One region of the Microbispora sp. NPDC088329 genome, then DNA from elsewhere that is predicted to be linked to it. Evidence: riboswitches for the same ligand, from Rfam matches in the RefSeq annotation. Region 1 holds a riboswitch; the other holds the start of a gene.
The links. Region 1 has a riboswitch for thiamine pyrophosphate ahead of AB0O28_RS02685 (cytosine permease). Riboswitches for the same ligand answer to the same signal wherever they lie in the genome.
Positions count from the first base shown of each region.

Region 2: it holds a riboswitch for thiamine pyrophosphate, as region 1 does, so the genes downstream of both, thiO (glycine oxidase ThiO) here and AB0O28_RS02685 (cytosine permease) in region 1, are expected to answer to the same signal.

Region 1 covers NZ_JBFBIP010000001.1:538,933-545,205, forward strand. Annotated here, with positions in the region: gene AB0O28_RS02680 (BTAD domain-containing putative transcriptional regulator) at 1-3,175, opposite strand, end outside; gene AB0O28_RS02685 (cytosine permease) at 3,328-4,668, opposite strand; TPP riboswitch at 4,659-4,775, opposite strand; gene AB0O28_RS02690 (rhodanese-like domain-containing protein) at 4,886-5,209, opposite strand; gene AB0O28_RS02695 (DNA-formamidopyrimidine glycosylase family protein) at 5,298-6,176, opposite strand; gene AB0O28_RS02700 (TenA family protein) at 6,199-6,273, opposite strand, start outside.
Region 2 covers NZ_JBFBIP010000002.1:450,802-457,074, reverse strand. Annotated here, with positions in the region: gene pknB (Stk1 family PASTA domain-containing Ser/Thr kinase) at 1-232, opposite strand, end outside; gene AB0O28_RS06535 (thiazole synthase) at 441-1,211, opposite strand; gene thiS (sulfur carrier protein ThiS) at 1,208-1,408, opposite strand; gene thiO (glycine oxidase ThiO) at 1,405-2,541, opposite strand; TPP riboswitch at 2,530-2,640, opposite strand; gene AB0O28_RS06520 (FAD-dependent oxidoreductase) at 2,838-4,016, shown strand; gene AB0O28_RS06515 (Rv2175c family DNA-binding protein) at 4,060-4,434, shown strand; gene thiE (thiamine phosphate synthase) at 4,464-5,117, shown strand; gene AB0O28_RS06505 (polyprenyl synthetase family protein) at 5,218-6,273, opposite strand, start outside.

The sequences.
Region 1 (6,273 bases):
CCGCCGCCTGCGCGGCGCCCTGGAGACAGGTGAAGGTCAGCCACGACCAGTCGCGCGGCACCGGCCGCCACCCCTCGGCGGCCTCCTCGCGCGCCTCCTCCCTTCTCCCTTGGCCGCACCGCAGGAGCACGCGGAGCGCCTGGTCCCCGCAGGGGTTGACGCCGGCCACCGCGTCGATCAGGGGCTCCGCCCCGTCCATCGTCCCCCTGTGGTAGGCGAGGAGGATGCGGCCCAGGGACACGACGGATCCCGCGTACCACATGCCGACGTGTCCGGCCTGCCGGTCGAGGTCGGCGTAGAGGGCCTCGGCGTCGTCGTACCGTCCGCGGAGCGTGAGCCGCCCCGCCCGCCACATGGTGTGCTGGAAACGCGGCCAGGGCAGGGGCATGCGGGCCAGCATGGCGTCGCAGCGGGCGGCCGCCTCGTCCGCTCCCGCGACGTCGAACACCTCCATGCGACGGTAGGTCCACATCATCTGCGCGAGCAGCTCGAACTCCGGCGCCCGGGTCTTGTGGCCCAGGTCTTCCAGCTCCCCGGCGATCTCCCGCGCCTCCTCGGTGTAGATCGAGCTGGGGATCGCCAGATATCGGGCGTTCAGCGTGTGCATCAGCAGGTGAGGGTCGCCGAGCCGGCGGGCCGTCTCGACCGCCTGCGCGGAGTAGACGTGGCAGCGCGGGTCGTCCGACCCGTCGTACAGCTCCTGGGCCAGCCCGCCGAGCAGCCGCGCCCGCTCGGGGGCGGCGGCCTCGGGCATGGCGTCCAGCGCGCGCCCGAACCGGTGCACGAGCTGGAGCTCGACCTCCTCGTACGGATTGCGCAGGTTCCAGATCGAGGGGGCGTCCAGCGCGGTGAGCGCCCGGGCGGCCAGCACGTGCCCGTCGGGGCCGGTCACCCGGTCGGCCACCCGTATCGCCCGCGCCCGCACGCTTCTGGCGGCCAGGGCGTCGCCGGCGTCGAGCAGGGCGCGGGCCTGCCGCAGCAGCAGCTCGACGTGGTCGGCGGGATCACCGGCCGCGGCCCCGTGTGCCTCGACCGCACGGCCCCACCAGGTGGCCGCCTCCTCGTAGGCCAGGCGGAGACCCGACTGCTCGGCCATCGCGGCGGCCCAGCGCGCCGCCTCCGCGTACGCCGCGGGCCCGGCCTGGATCGCGTGATGAGCGATGGCGGCGACGTCGGCGCCGGGCCGGGCGACGAACGCGTTCATCACCTGCCGGTGGATGACGGCCCTGCGCAGCGGCGGGATCTCCCGTAGAAGGGTCTCCCGCACCAGGTCGTGGGCGAAGCCCATCCTGCGCCCGGCGGCGACGACCAGACCGGTCCGCACGGCCTGGTCCAGGAGGTCGTAGACGGGCGCCGCCCGCACCTCGTCCACGACGCCGGGATCGAACTCCCTGCCGATCACCGCGGCGATCTCGAGCACCTCGGCGACCCGCGGGTCCAGCGCCGCCAGCCGCTGGCGGATCAGGCCGGCGACCGCGTCGGGCACCGTCTCCAGCGAACGGCCCCGCGCAAGCAGCCGGGCCGTCTCACGTACGAAGAACGGGTTGCCGCCGGTGCGCCGGGTCAGCAATTGAGCGGTCCGCTCGTCGATCTCCGCGCCCACGGTCACGGCGATGGCCCGGATGGCGGGGGTGTCGAGGCCCGTGAGCCGGATGCGAAGCAGGTTGTACGGGGCGAATATGCCGAGCACGTCGTCGAGCGGACCGGCCCGGGCCGTGTCCCTGAACGCGGTCACCAGCGTGAGCGGGACATGCTCCGCCGACTCGCCGACGAGCGCCGTCACATCGCGCAGCATTCCCAGGGTCGCCGGGTCGGCCCACTGGAGATCGTCCAAAATGATCACAACCGGCCGTTCCAGGGCGGCGGCGCAGAGCCAGTCGGCGACGGCCTGATGACGCCGCTGACGCGCCCCCTGTGCCGATCCCTGCGCCGATCCCTGCGCCGATCCCTGCGCCGATCCCTGCGCCGATCCCCGTGCAGATCCCTGCGGGACCTCCTCGTCGAGGAGCCCGGCCAGTGCCTCGGGGTCGGGAGCCGGACGGACGCGCTCCAGCGCCCTCAGGACCTGGATCCACGGCCGCAGTGGCAGGGCGTTTTCGAGATCGTGACAGCTACCCCAGAGGGTCAGGTGTCCCCTCTCCGCGCACCGGTCCCGGAACGCCTTCAGCAGCCATGTCTTGCCGATGCCCGGCTCCCCGGTCACCGCGATCGTGCTCACCCCGCCGCCGAGCATCGCCTCCATCTCCGCGAGCTGCCGGTCGCGCCCGTGCGGCGGGCGCGCCTTCCCGGAGGCCGGCCGGGCGGGGGTGGGTACGACGGGCTCGCCGGGGAGAGTGCGGGCCTGCGCGGTGAGAGACGGGGCAGAAGCGGACGGGGCAGGAGCGAGCAGGGTGGGGAGAGCCAGTGGGGTGAGAGACGGTGGGGTGAGAGACGGGGCCTGCCGGAGGATGTCCTGCTCCAACGCCCGCAGCTGCGGGCCCGGATCGAGCCCGAGCTGATCGGCGATGAGACTCCTGGCGCGCCGCAGTGTCGCCAGCGCGTCCGCCTGACGGCCGGTCCTGTAGTACGCCAGGGCCAGCAGCCACCACAGCCGTTCGCGTAGCGGATGCTCCCCGGTCTCGGCCTCCAGGTCCTGGATCACCGCCTCGGGCCGGCCCAGGTCGAGCTGTGCCCGTGCGCGGCGCTCGACGGCGACCAGACGCAGCTCGTGGAGGCGGTTCACCTCGGTGACGGCCCAGAGCTCGCCCGCGAAGTCGGCGTACGGCCGGCCGCGCCAGAGCCCCAGCGCATCGTCGAGCAGCGCGAGCGCCCGGGCGGGTGGCCTGCGTTCCGCGTAGGCGACGAGCCCGCCGAACCGCAGGGCGTCGACGTCCGAGGTGGCGAGCAGATAGCCCGGGCGTTTCGCGACGAGGAGCCGGGGAGGGGTGCGCGGCGCCCGCTGCGGTTCGATGACACGACGCAGGTTCGACACGTAGACGTGGATCGACTCGAGTGCGGTGGCCGGCGGCCTGCCGTGATAGAGGTCCTCGATCAACGTGTCCGTGGAGACGACCGCGCCGGCGGCGAGCACCAGCCGGGCCAGGACGGCCCGTTGCCGCGGGCCTCCGACGCCGACCGGCACCTCGCCGTCCCGCACTTCGAAAGGACCCAGAACCCCGAATTGCACTGCCCCCACGGCCTCTCTGACGGTGAAGGCCGGAGCGGGCCTTCCCTGAGCGGCAGTCTTGGGGCGTCGTCTTGCAACTCGCTTGCCTCTGGGTGAGAAGCCGACCCGAGAAACACGCCGGCCCCAGGGCGAGGCCGGCTGGGGTGAGAGGCCGGCCGGCTCTAACGGCGCGACCGCAGGCGGCGGGCCGGGACGGACAGCGCCGCGGTCACCAGCGCGGCGACGAGGAAGGCGGCGAGCGCGGCGTTCATCCAGGGCTGGTGGACGAACCCGAGAGCGAGGCGGACGTCGGTCCAGAACCCGTCCCACCAGCCGACGGTGGGGGTGGACGTCACGATCCAGTACGCCGCGAACCCGAGGATCCACGGCGCGACCATGAGCCAGCGGGAGGGGGCGTCCTCTGCCGTGTTCCACCGGGCGGCCCCGCCGAGCAGGAAGTAGTCGACCACGAGGACGGCGAACATCGGCACGAACACCGCCCCGATCACGCTCAGGAACGCGCCGTAGGAGTTCACGTCGGCGAACAGCGCGATCAGCGTGGTGAGCACGCCGATCACCACCGAGATCACCCGGCGGTCCCAGCGCGGGGCGAGGTTCTGGATCGACACCGTCGTCGAGTAGACGTTCGCGAACGACTGGTCGACCTCGCGCAGCACCAGGATGCCGAAGAACACGACGCCGAGAGGAGCGGCCACGAACGGGTCCCACACCTTGTCGCCGTCGTTGCCGACCAGGGCGAGCGCGGCGATGCCGAGGGCCAGGCAGGCGACCTGGGCGATCGTGTATCCCGCCACCACGCCGGTGAACGCCGCGCCGCTCGACCGCGAGTGCCTGGCGTAGTCGGCCGCCATCGGCACCCACGACACCGACAGCGCGATGACGTAGTCGACCGCGGGGGCGAAGGCGTCCCAGGAGCCGCCCCCCACGGACGGCCCCTGAGCGAACAGGGCGACCGACAGCCAGATCATCGCGATCACGACGCCCGCGGTGACGTAGCGGCGCAGCAGCCGCAGCGCGCCGAGCGGCCGGATCGTCAGCGCGATCGTCAGCGCGCCCGCCGTGACCGCCCACACGGCGTACGGCACCGCCGTGCCGAACAGCGCCTGCGCGCCGTTGGCGATCACCCACAGCTCGAAGGCGCCCCAGCCGAGCATCTGCACGATGTTCAGCACGGTCGGGATGTACGAGAGCCGGGCCCCGAACAGGCCGCGCAGCAGCACCATCGCGGGGCGGCCGGTCCGCGTGCCGGGGATCGCGGCCAGGCCGACCATCGCCGTCCCGACCAGGCTGCCGACGACGGCGGCCAGGACCGCGGCGGTGAACGTGAGCGGCTTCCCGCCCAGCGGGTCGAGCAGGAACAGCGCCCCGGAGAAGCCGAGAAGGCTCACCCCGAGGTTGGCCCAGAACGCCCCCTGATCGAGCAGGCCCAGATTTCTCGGGGCCTCCTCGTCCAGGGTGAGCGGAACCTCCGCGTGCGCGTCGTCGACGACGGCAGAAGTCATCACACGCTCCCTACGCCGGCATTATCCGGACAGGTTCATGCGGTCGGCGGCACGACTTCGATCCGCCCTCTCAGCCCGGTCACGCCCGAGCTCCCGCGGGTATTGATGATGTCTTTGCGATTATGGCACTACTTTGACCGTTCTCCTAAGCCTGCGCCGCCTGTTTCCGCGCCGGCCTGGTTCCCGCGCCGCCCGCTGCCCGCGCCGGCCTGGGTTCCTACGCGACGTAGGGCGCCGCGCCGGTCTCGCTCACCATCGGGCGTCCGACCGCGGCCCAGGACTGCATGCCGCCGTCCACGTTGACGGCGTCCCTGCCGATGTGGTTGAGCCACATCGCCGCGTGCGCCGACCGGCCGCCGACCCGGCAGACCACGTACACCCGCCGGTCGTGCGGCACCTCGTCCAGCCGCACCTGCAGCTCACCGAGCGGGATGTGAACGGCGCCGGGGGCGTGGCCGGCCACCCACTCCTCGTTTTCGCGGACGTCCAGCAGGTACGCGTCGTCGGGCAGGGCGTCAGGGGTGATTTCCGGCAATGTCATGCGCCCATTGTGGCGGCACGACACCCGTGCCCGGGCCCGGACCTGCAGCTGTGATCCTCGGTGGTCGCCGACGCTACTTCAGCGGCCGCTACTTCAGCAGGCGCGACAGCCGGCGGTCGGCCAGCGGCTTGCCACCGGTCTGGCAGGCCGGGCAGTACTGCAGCGACGAGTCGGCGAACGACACCTCCCTGATCGTGTCGCCGCACACCTCGCACGTCTCGCCCGCACGGCCGTGCACACGCAGGCCCGACTTCTTCTCCGACTTGAGGTCCTTGGCGGCCAGCCCCCTGGCCCGCCCGACCGCGTCCCGCAGCGTGCTCACGATCGCGTCGTGCAAATCGGCGATCTGGCCGTCGGTCAGCGTGCCGGCGACCTTGAAAGGGGACATCTTCGCGACATGCAGCACCTCGTCGGAGTAGGCGTTGCCGATGCCCGCGATCACCTTCTGGTCCCGCAGCAGGCCCTTGATCTGCGCGCGGCTGCCGCCCACGATCGTCTTGAGCAGGTCCGGGGTGAACTCCTCGGCGAGCGGGTCGGGCCCGAGGCCCGCGATGCCGGGGACCTCCCCGGCATCGCGCACCACGTAGACGGCCAGGCGTTTCTGCGTGCCGGCCTCGGTCAGCTCGAACCCGGGGGCGCGGCCGTCCTCGCCCGGCGACAGCCTCACCCGGACCGCGAGCGGGCCCTTGCCCGGCCGCACCGGCCGCGCGCCCGTGAGGTCGTCGCGCCAGCGCAGCCAGCCGCCCCGGGCCAGGTGGGTGACGAAGTGCAGGCCGTCGCAGTCGACGTCGAGGAACTTGCCTCGCCGCGCCACGCCGGTGACGAGCAGCCCTGCGAGCGCGGTGACGGGCGGGTTCACGGTCTTGAGCGCCTGGATGGCGGTCACGTCGACGCCGACGACGGCATGGCCGACGGCGTGCTCGCGGAGGAACTCGGCGAGCGCCTCGACCTCGGGCAGCTCCGGCATGCCTTCACACTAACCCGCGCGGTCAGGGGACGTCCCAGAACGCGAGCTCGTGCTCCATGCCCCGGACGAACAGCTCCCTGGCGCGCGCCGGGTCGGG
Region 2 (6,273 bases), on a different contig from region 1:
TGTTGGGGTGCGAGAGGCTCGCCACCGACTTGGCCTCGCCGATGAACCGCCGCACGAACTGCGGGTCCTCGGCCAGTGAGCGGTGCATCACCTTGACGGCGACCGTGCGGTCGAGCCGGACGTCCAGAGCCAGGTATACGGAGGCCATGCCACCCCGGGCGATCCGGGACTCGACGCGGTAGCGCCCGTCGAGCAACTGCCCCACGAGCGGGTCGGTTAGCGTCGTGTCCACTCGCCAAAGTTTACGGGTGATTTGCCGCCTGGCGTGTTCCCGAATCCCAAACCGAGACCTATTCGGGCGCCGTCCCCGCCGTCCGAAAAGCCGTGCCGATTGCGAAAACCGGGCTTACCAGACCTGGATTCCGCCCCTTCCCGCCGCCCGGGGAACAGCCCGGAACGGTCCCGGGACGGGCGGGCGGGGAAGGAGCCGCGGCGGGGGTTCAGGACGGGCGGCCGGGGGAGGACGCCTCGGCGTAGCGCCGGCGCGGGATCCGCCCGGCGAGACGGGCCAGCCTCCCGGCCGTGACCGCCTGCCGCATGGCCGCGGCCATCAGGCCCGGCCGGTGCGCCCGGGTCACCGCGCTCGCCAATAGCACGGCGTCGCAGCCCAGCTCCATCGCCAGCGCGGCGTCGCTGGCCGTGCCGACGCCGGCGTCGAGGATCACCGGAACCGTGGCGGCCTCGACGATCAGCTCGATGCTGTGCGGGTTGCGGATGCCCAGCCCGGAGCCGATCGGGGCGCCCAGGGGCATCACGGCGGCGCACCCGGCGTCCTGGAGCCTGCGGGCCAGCGCCGGGTCGTCGCCGATGTACGGCAGCACCACGAAACCGTCGGCGACCAACCGCTCGGCGGCGTCGAAGGTCTCGATCGGGTCGGGCAGCAGGGTCCGCTCGTCGGCGATGACCTCCAGCTTGACCCAATCGGTCTCCAGCGCCTCGCGGGCCAGGCGGGCGGTCAGCACGGCCTCCCCGGCGGTGAAGCAGCCCGCCGTGTTCGGCAGCACCTTGATGCCGCGTGCGCGCAGCACGTCCAGCACCGAACCGCGCGACGCCGGGTCGAGCCTGCGCATCGCGACGGTCGTCAGCTCGGTGCCGGACTCCTCCAGCGCCTGGTCGAGCACCTCCAGTGACGGCGCGCCGCCGGTGCCCATGATGAGACGCGAGGTGAACTTCTCCCCGCCCAGCACGAAGACGTCGTCGGTCATGCTCATCCTCCCTGTACGGCGGTCAGCACCTCGACGCCGTCCCCGTCCGCCACATAAGTGGAGTCCCAGGCGCTCCGGCTCACCACCTCGCCGTTCACCGCGACCGCGACCCCTGACGTGAGGGACGTGAGGGTCCGTACGGCGTCGCCGACCGTGGCGCCGTCCGGCAGTTCGGCCGCGCCTCCGTTGATCGTGACTTTCACTCGCTGAATCTCCCTGGATCGCAGAACCCGGCGACGGAGGGCGCCTCGCCGCCGGTCAGGAACGCGGCGACGGCGTCGGCGGTGATCGGGGACAGCAGCACCCCGTTGCGCCCGTGCCCGGTCGCCGCGAACACGCCGGGCGGCCCCGCCGGGCCGATGAGCGGCAGGTTGTCGGGCGTGCCGGGGCGGAAGCCGACCGTCGTCTCGGTCAGTTCGAGCTCCGTGATGCCGGGCACCAGTTCGCGGGCGTCGCGCAGCAGCTCGTACACACCGCCGGCGGTGACCCGCGCGTCGTACCCCAGCTCCTGCGACGTGGCCCCCAAAGTGATCTCGCCGTCGCCCCGGGGGACCAGGTAGGCGGGGGAACCGTGCACCAGCCCCCGGACGCACCGGCTGAGGAACCCGCGAGGCCCGCGCAGCCGGAGGATCTCCCCCTTGATCGGGCGTACCGGCAGGCCGGGCAGCAGGGACGCCGACCACGATCCGGCCGCCACGACGACCTGGCCCGCGGCGACGGCGGTGCCGGACTCCAGCCGCACGGACGGGCCGCCCGTCCCGGAGGCGTCGATCCCGGCGACGCGCTCGGTGACCAGCGTTCCGCCCGCCTTCTCGAACGCCGTGAGCAGGGCGCGCACGACCCTGCGGGGGTTGACCCAGGCGTCGTCGCGGGCGAGCAGCCCGCCGCGTACGGAGGGGGCGAGCATGGGCTCGAAGGAGCGGCACTCGCGCCCGGTGAGCCGCTCGACCCGCAGGCCGAGCGTCCGCTCGAAGGCCGCGAGGTCGTCGAGGTAGGCCATGTCGTCCGCGCCGCGGGCGACCTCGAGCGTGCCCTCGGTGCGGTAGTCGAGGTCGGCGCCGGTCTCGTCCTCCAGTTCCGCGCGGAACGCCGGCCACGCCGCCAGCGAGGCGAGGCCGAGCCGCAGCAGCGGCTCCTCCGTGTAGGTCACCTCGCTGACGGGCGCGAGCATCCCGGCCGACGCGTACGTGGCGCCGCCTCCGGGCGCGGGGTCCACCACCGCCACAGACAGGCCCCGCCGTGCCGTGCGCCAGGCGGCGGCCAGGCCGGTCACGCCGCCACCCACGATCACGACGTCATAGCCGGACTGGGCATCGGATGGCGATGTGCGGGACACAGCGCTCCCTTCGCCGGCATTACCCGGATCAGGTCGGGGCGGTCGAGAGCCTCGCGCTCTCCTCTCAGCCCGGTCCGCCGGGCTCCCGCGCGTCTTACGCCCACCAGCGTAGTACGTCGCCCATAACGGCCGATCGCCGGACCGGCGGCCGCACGCGAACGTCCCGACCCGGGCGGTCCGGTGAGTACGTGGCGTTTCCTCACAAGGTGGGCCCCCACGGAAGTGCGCGTCAATTGCCCAACTCGTTATGGGGGGCCCGTTGGCCAGGGCCCCGGTTGACAATCTATGGTCAAGCTGTGGATCACGTCGTGGTGGTGGGTGCCGGCCTGGCCGGCGTGCGAAGCATCGAGGCGTTGAGGGCCCGTGGGTTCACCGGCCGCATCACGCTCATCGGCGAGGAACACCATCGCCCCTATGACCGGCCTCCGCTGTCGAAGGCGGTGCTGCTCGGAGGCACCGACTCGACCGTGGTCGACTCCGATCTCGACGCCCTCGACGTGCGGCTGTGCCTCGGCACGGCGGCCAAGGGCCTGCGTGACGGCGTGCTGGAGACGACCGAGGGCGAGCTGGACTACGACGGCCTGGTCATCGCCACCGGCGCCACGCCGATCCGCCTGCGCGGCGAGGGCGTCCAGCACGTGCTGCGCACGATCGACGACGCGCTGGCGCTGCGCGAGCGGCTGGTCCCCGGCGCCCGCGTGGCCGTCGTCGGGGCCGGCTGGATCGGCGCCGAGGTCGCCACGGCCGCGGCCAGGGCCGGTTGCCGGGTGACCGTCGTGGAGGCGGGGGAGAGCCCGCTCGCCGTGGCGCTCGGGCCCGCCGTCGGCAGCCACACGGCCTCCTGGTACGCGCGGGCGGGCGTCGAACTGCTTCTCGGCGCGATGGTCGGCACCGTGGACGCCGACGGCCTCACGCTCATGTCCGGCGCCCGGGTGCCGGCCGACGTGATCGTCACCGGCGTCGGCGTGCGCCCGGCCGTCGACTGGCTGAAGGGCTCGGCCGTCCGGCTCGACGACGGGGTGGCCGTCGACGAGCACCTGCGCACGTCGCTGCCCAACGTGGTGGCGGTGGGCGACTGCGCGAACTGGTGGTCGCGCAGGTTCCGCACCCGGCTGCGGGTCGAGCACTGGGACACCGCGCTCCAGGCTCCCGACACCGCCGTCGCCACCCTGCTGGGCGAGGAGGCGGTCTACGACCCCGTGCCGTACTTCTGGTCGGAGCAGTTCGGTCACATGGTGCAGTTCGCCGGTCATCGGGAGGCCGGTGACCGCGTGCTGCTGCGCGGCGACCCGCGTACGGACGCGAAGTGGGCGGTGTGCTGGCTGACGGCGGAGGACCGGCTCGCCGCGGTGCTCACCGTCGACCGGCCGCGCGACGTGGTGCAGGGCCGCCGGATCGTCGAGAGCGGTCGGCGGCTCGATCCCACGCGGGTGGCCGACCCGGCCGTGCCGCTCCGCGACTGCATTATGACGTAATCGAGGTGTTTCCTGGCAGCTCCGCTGTGGTAAAGGTGGATCCGTGACGCTTACTGTTGCGAAGATCGACCGGGAGACCGACCAGCTCGTAGGGGAGTGGCTCCCCCTCTCGGAGGCCGCCAAGAAGCTCGGGCTCAGCATCGGCCGCGCCAAGCAGCTCCTCAAGGACAAGAAGCTCGCCGGCGTACGGCGGGGCGGCGGAGAGCCGCAGATCCCCGCGGTGTTCGTCGCGGACGGCGAGGTGCTCAAGGGCCTGCCCGGCACGCTCACCGTGCTGTCGGACGCCGGATACGACGAGGTGGAGTCGATCCGGTGGTTGTTCACCCCGGACGACTCGCTGCCGGGGGCCCCGATCGACGCGATCGTGAAGGGCCGGCACACGGAGGTCAAGCGCAGGGCCCAGGCCCTCGGCTTCTGACCGTCCCGCCCCGTGGCATTGTTGGTCGGGTGAACGACACCCGGCGACAGCGGCTCGCGCAGGCCAGGCTCTACCTCTGCACCGACGGCAGGAGGGACCGCGGCGACCTGGAGAAATTCCTCGACGCGGTCCTCGCCGGCGGGGTGGACATCGTCCAGCTCAGGGAGAAGGGCCTGGAGGCGCGCGAGGAGCTCGAGCTGCTCCAGGTCTTCCGCGCGGCCTGCGACCGGCACGGCGCGCTGCTGGCCGTCAACGACCGGGCTGACGTGGCCTACGCCGCCCGGCCCGACATCCTGCACCTGGGCCAGGACGACCTCCCGGTCCCGGTGGCCAGGGAGATCCTCGGTCCCGGCGTTCTCATCGGCAGGTCCACGCACTCCGCGGCGGAGGCGTCGGCCGCCGCGGTGGAGCCGGGTGTGGACTACTTCTGCTGCGGGCCGATCTGGCCCACGCCCACCAAGCCCGGACGCCCTGCGCCCGGCCCCGCGCTGCTCGAGCACGCCGCGCGCCTGGGCGCCGACCGGCCGTGGTTCGGCATCGGCGGCATCGACCTGGGCAACCTCGACGAGGTGATGGCGCACGGCGTGCGCCGCGCCGTGGTCGTCCGCGCCATCACCGAGGCCGACGACCCCGGCGCCGCCGCCGCGGCGCTCAGGGCGCGGCTGTCCGCCGTCCCGCTCTGACCCGGTACGCTCCCCGGGCGGCCGGACGCTCCGGGGATCCGGAGGTCCGGGAACGCCGTGGGGTCCGGGAGGCGGGGCCCCTCCTGCCGGGCGCGGCGGGTCAGGTGCGGCGGGAGGTCGCGGCGACCGCCAGGCCGGCCAGCGCCTCGCGGGCCCCCTCCTCGATCGGCGCCTGGTCGAGGGCGTGCAGCGCGTCGTCGAGATAGCGCTTGATCATGCCCTCGCACGAGACGAGCGCGCCCGTCTCCTCGATGACCGTGCGCAGCCGTCCGACCCCCTCGGCGTCCAGTCCGGGATCGCCGAGCAGGGCTCGCACGACCTCCGCCTGGGCGGGGGTGGCGGAGGCGAGCGCGCGTGCGATCAACACGGTCCGCTTTCCCTCGCGCAGGTCGTCACCGGCGGGCTTGCCGGTCTCGGCCGGGTCGCCGAACACGCCGAGGATGTCGTCGCGGAGCTGGAAGGCGATGCCCACCTGCTGGCCGTACTGCACGCAGAGCCGGTCGATCCACGGGTGCTGGGCCTGGGCGGCGAGGACGAGCCCGAGCCGGAGCGGCTGCTCGACCGAGTATTTCCCGCTCTTGTAGAGGGCCACCCGCAGCGCGCTGTCGAACGTGCTCTCGCCCTGCGCCTGTTCGAGTAGGTCGAGGTACTGCCCGCACATCAGCTCGGTGAGCATGTAATCGTGCAACGGCTGGGCGACGGCGATCGCCTCGGGCGCCAGGCCGCTGGTGCGCCACATCTCCCCGGCCCACACGAGCAACAGGTTCCCCAGCAGCACGGCCGAGCCCTCGCCGAACTGCCGCGCCGAGCCGTGCCAGCCCGCCTCGGCGTGCATCCGTTCGAACCGGCGGTGCGCCGACGGCATGCCCCGGCGCACGTCGCTCGCGTCCATGACGTCGTCGTGGATGAGCGCACTGGCCTGGAGCAGTTCCAGCGAGGCGGCGGCGAAATGCAGTCCCGGGTCGTCGCCGCCCCCGGCGGCGCGCCACCCCCAGTGGCAGAAGGCGGGGCGCAACCGTTTGCCGCCCGCCAGGAAATCCTCCGCGGCGGTGAGCAGGGCGGCCAAATGAGAATCACCGAAGTGTGGTCGCTGCCGGTCGAGGAACTCCCGGAGTGCGCGGTCCACCTCCGTACGGATGGAATCGAGCGAGACGGC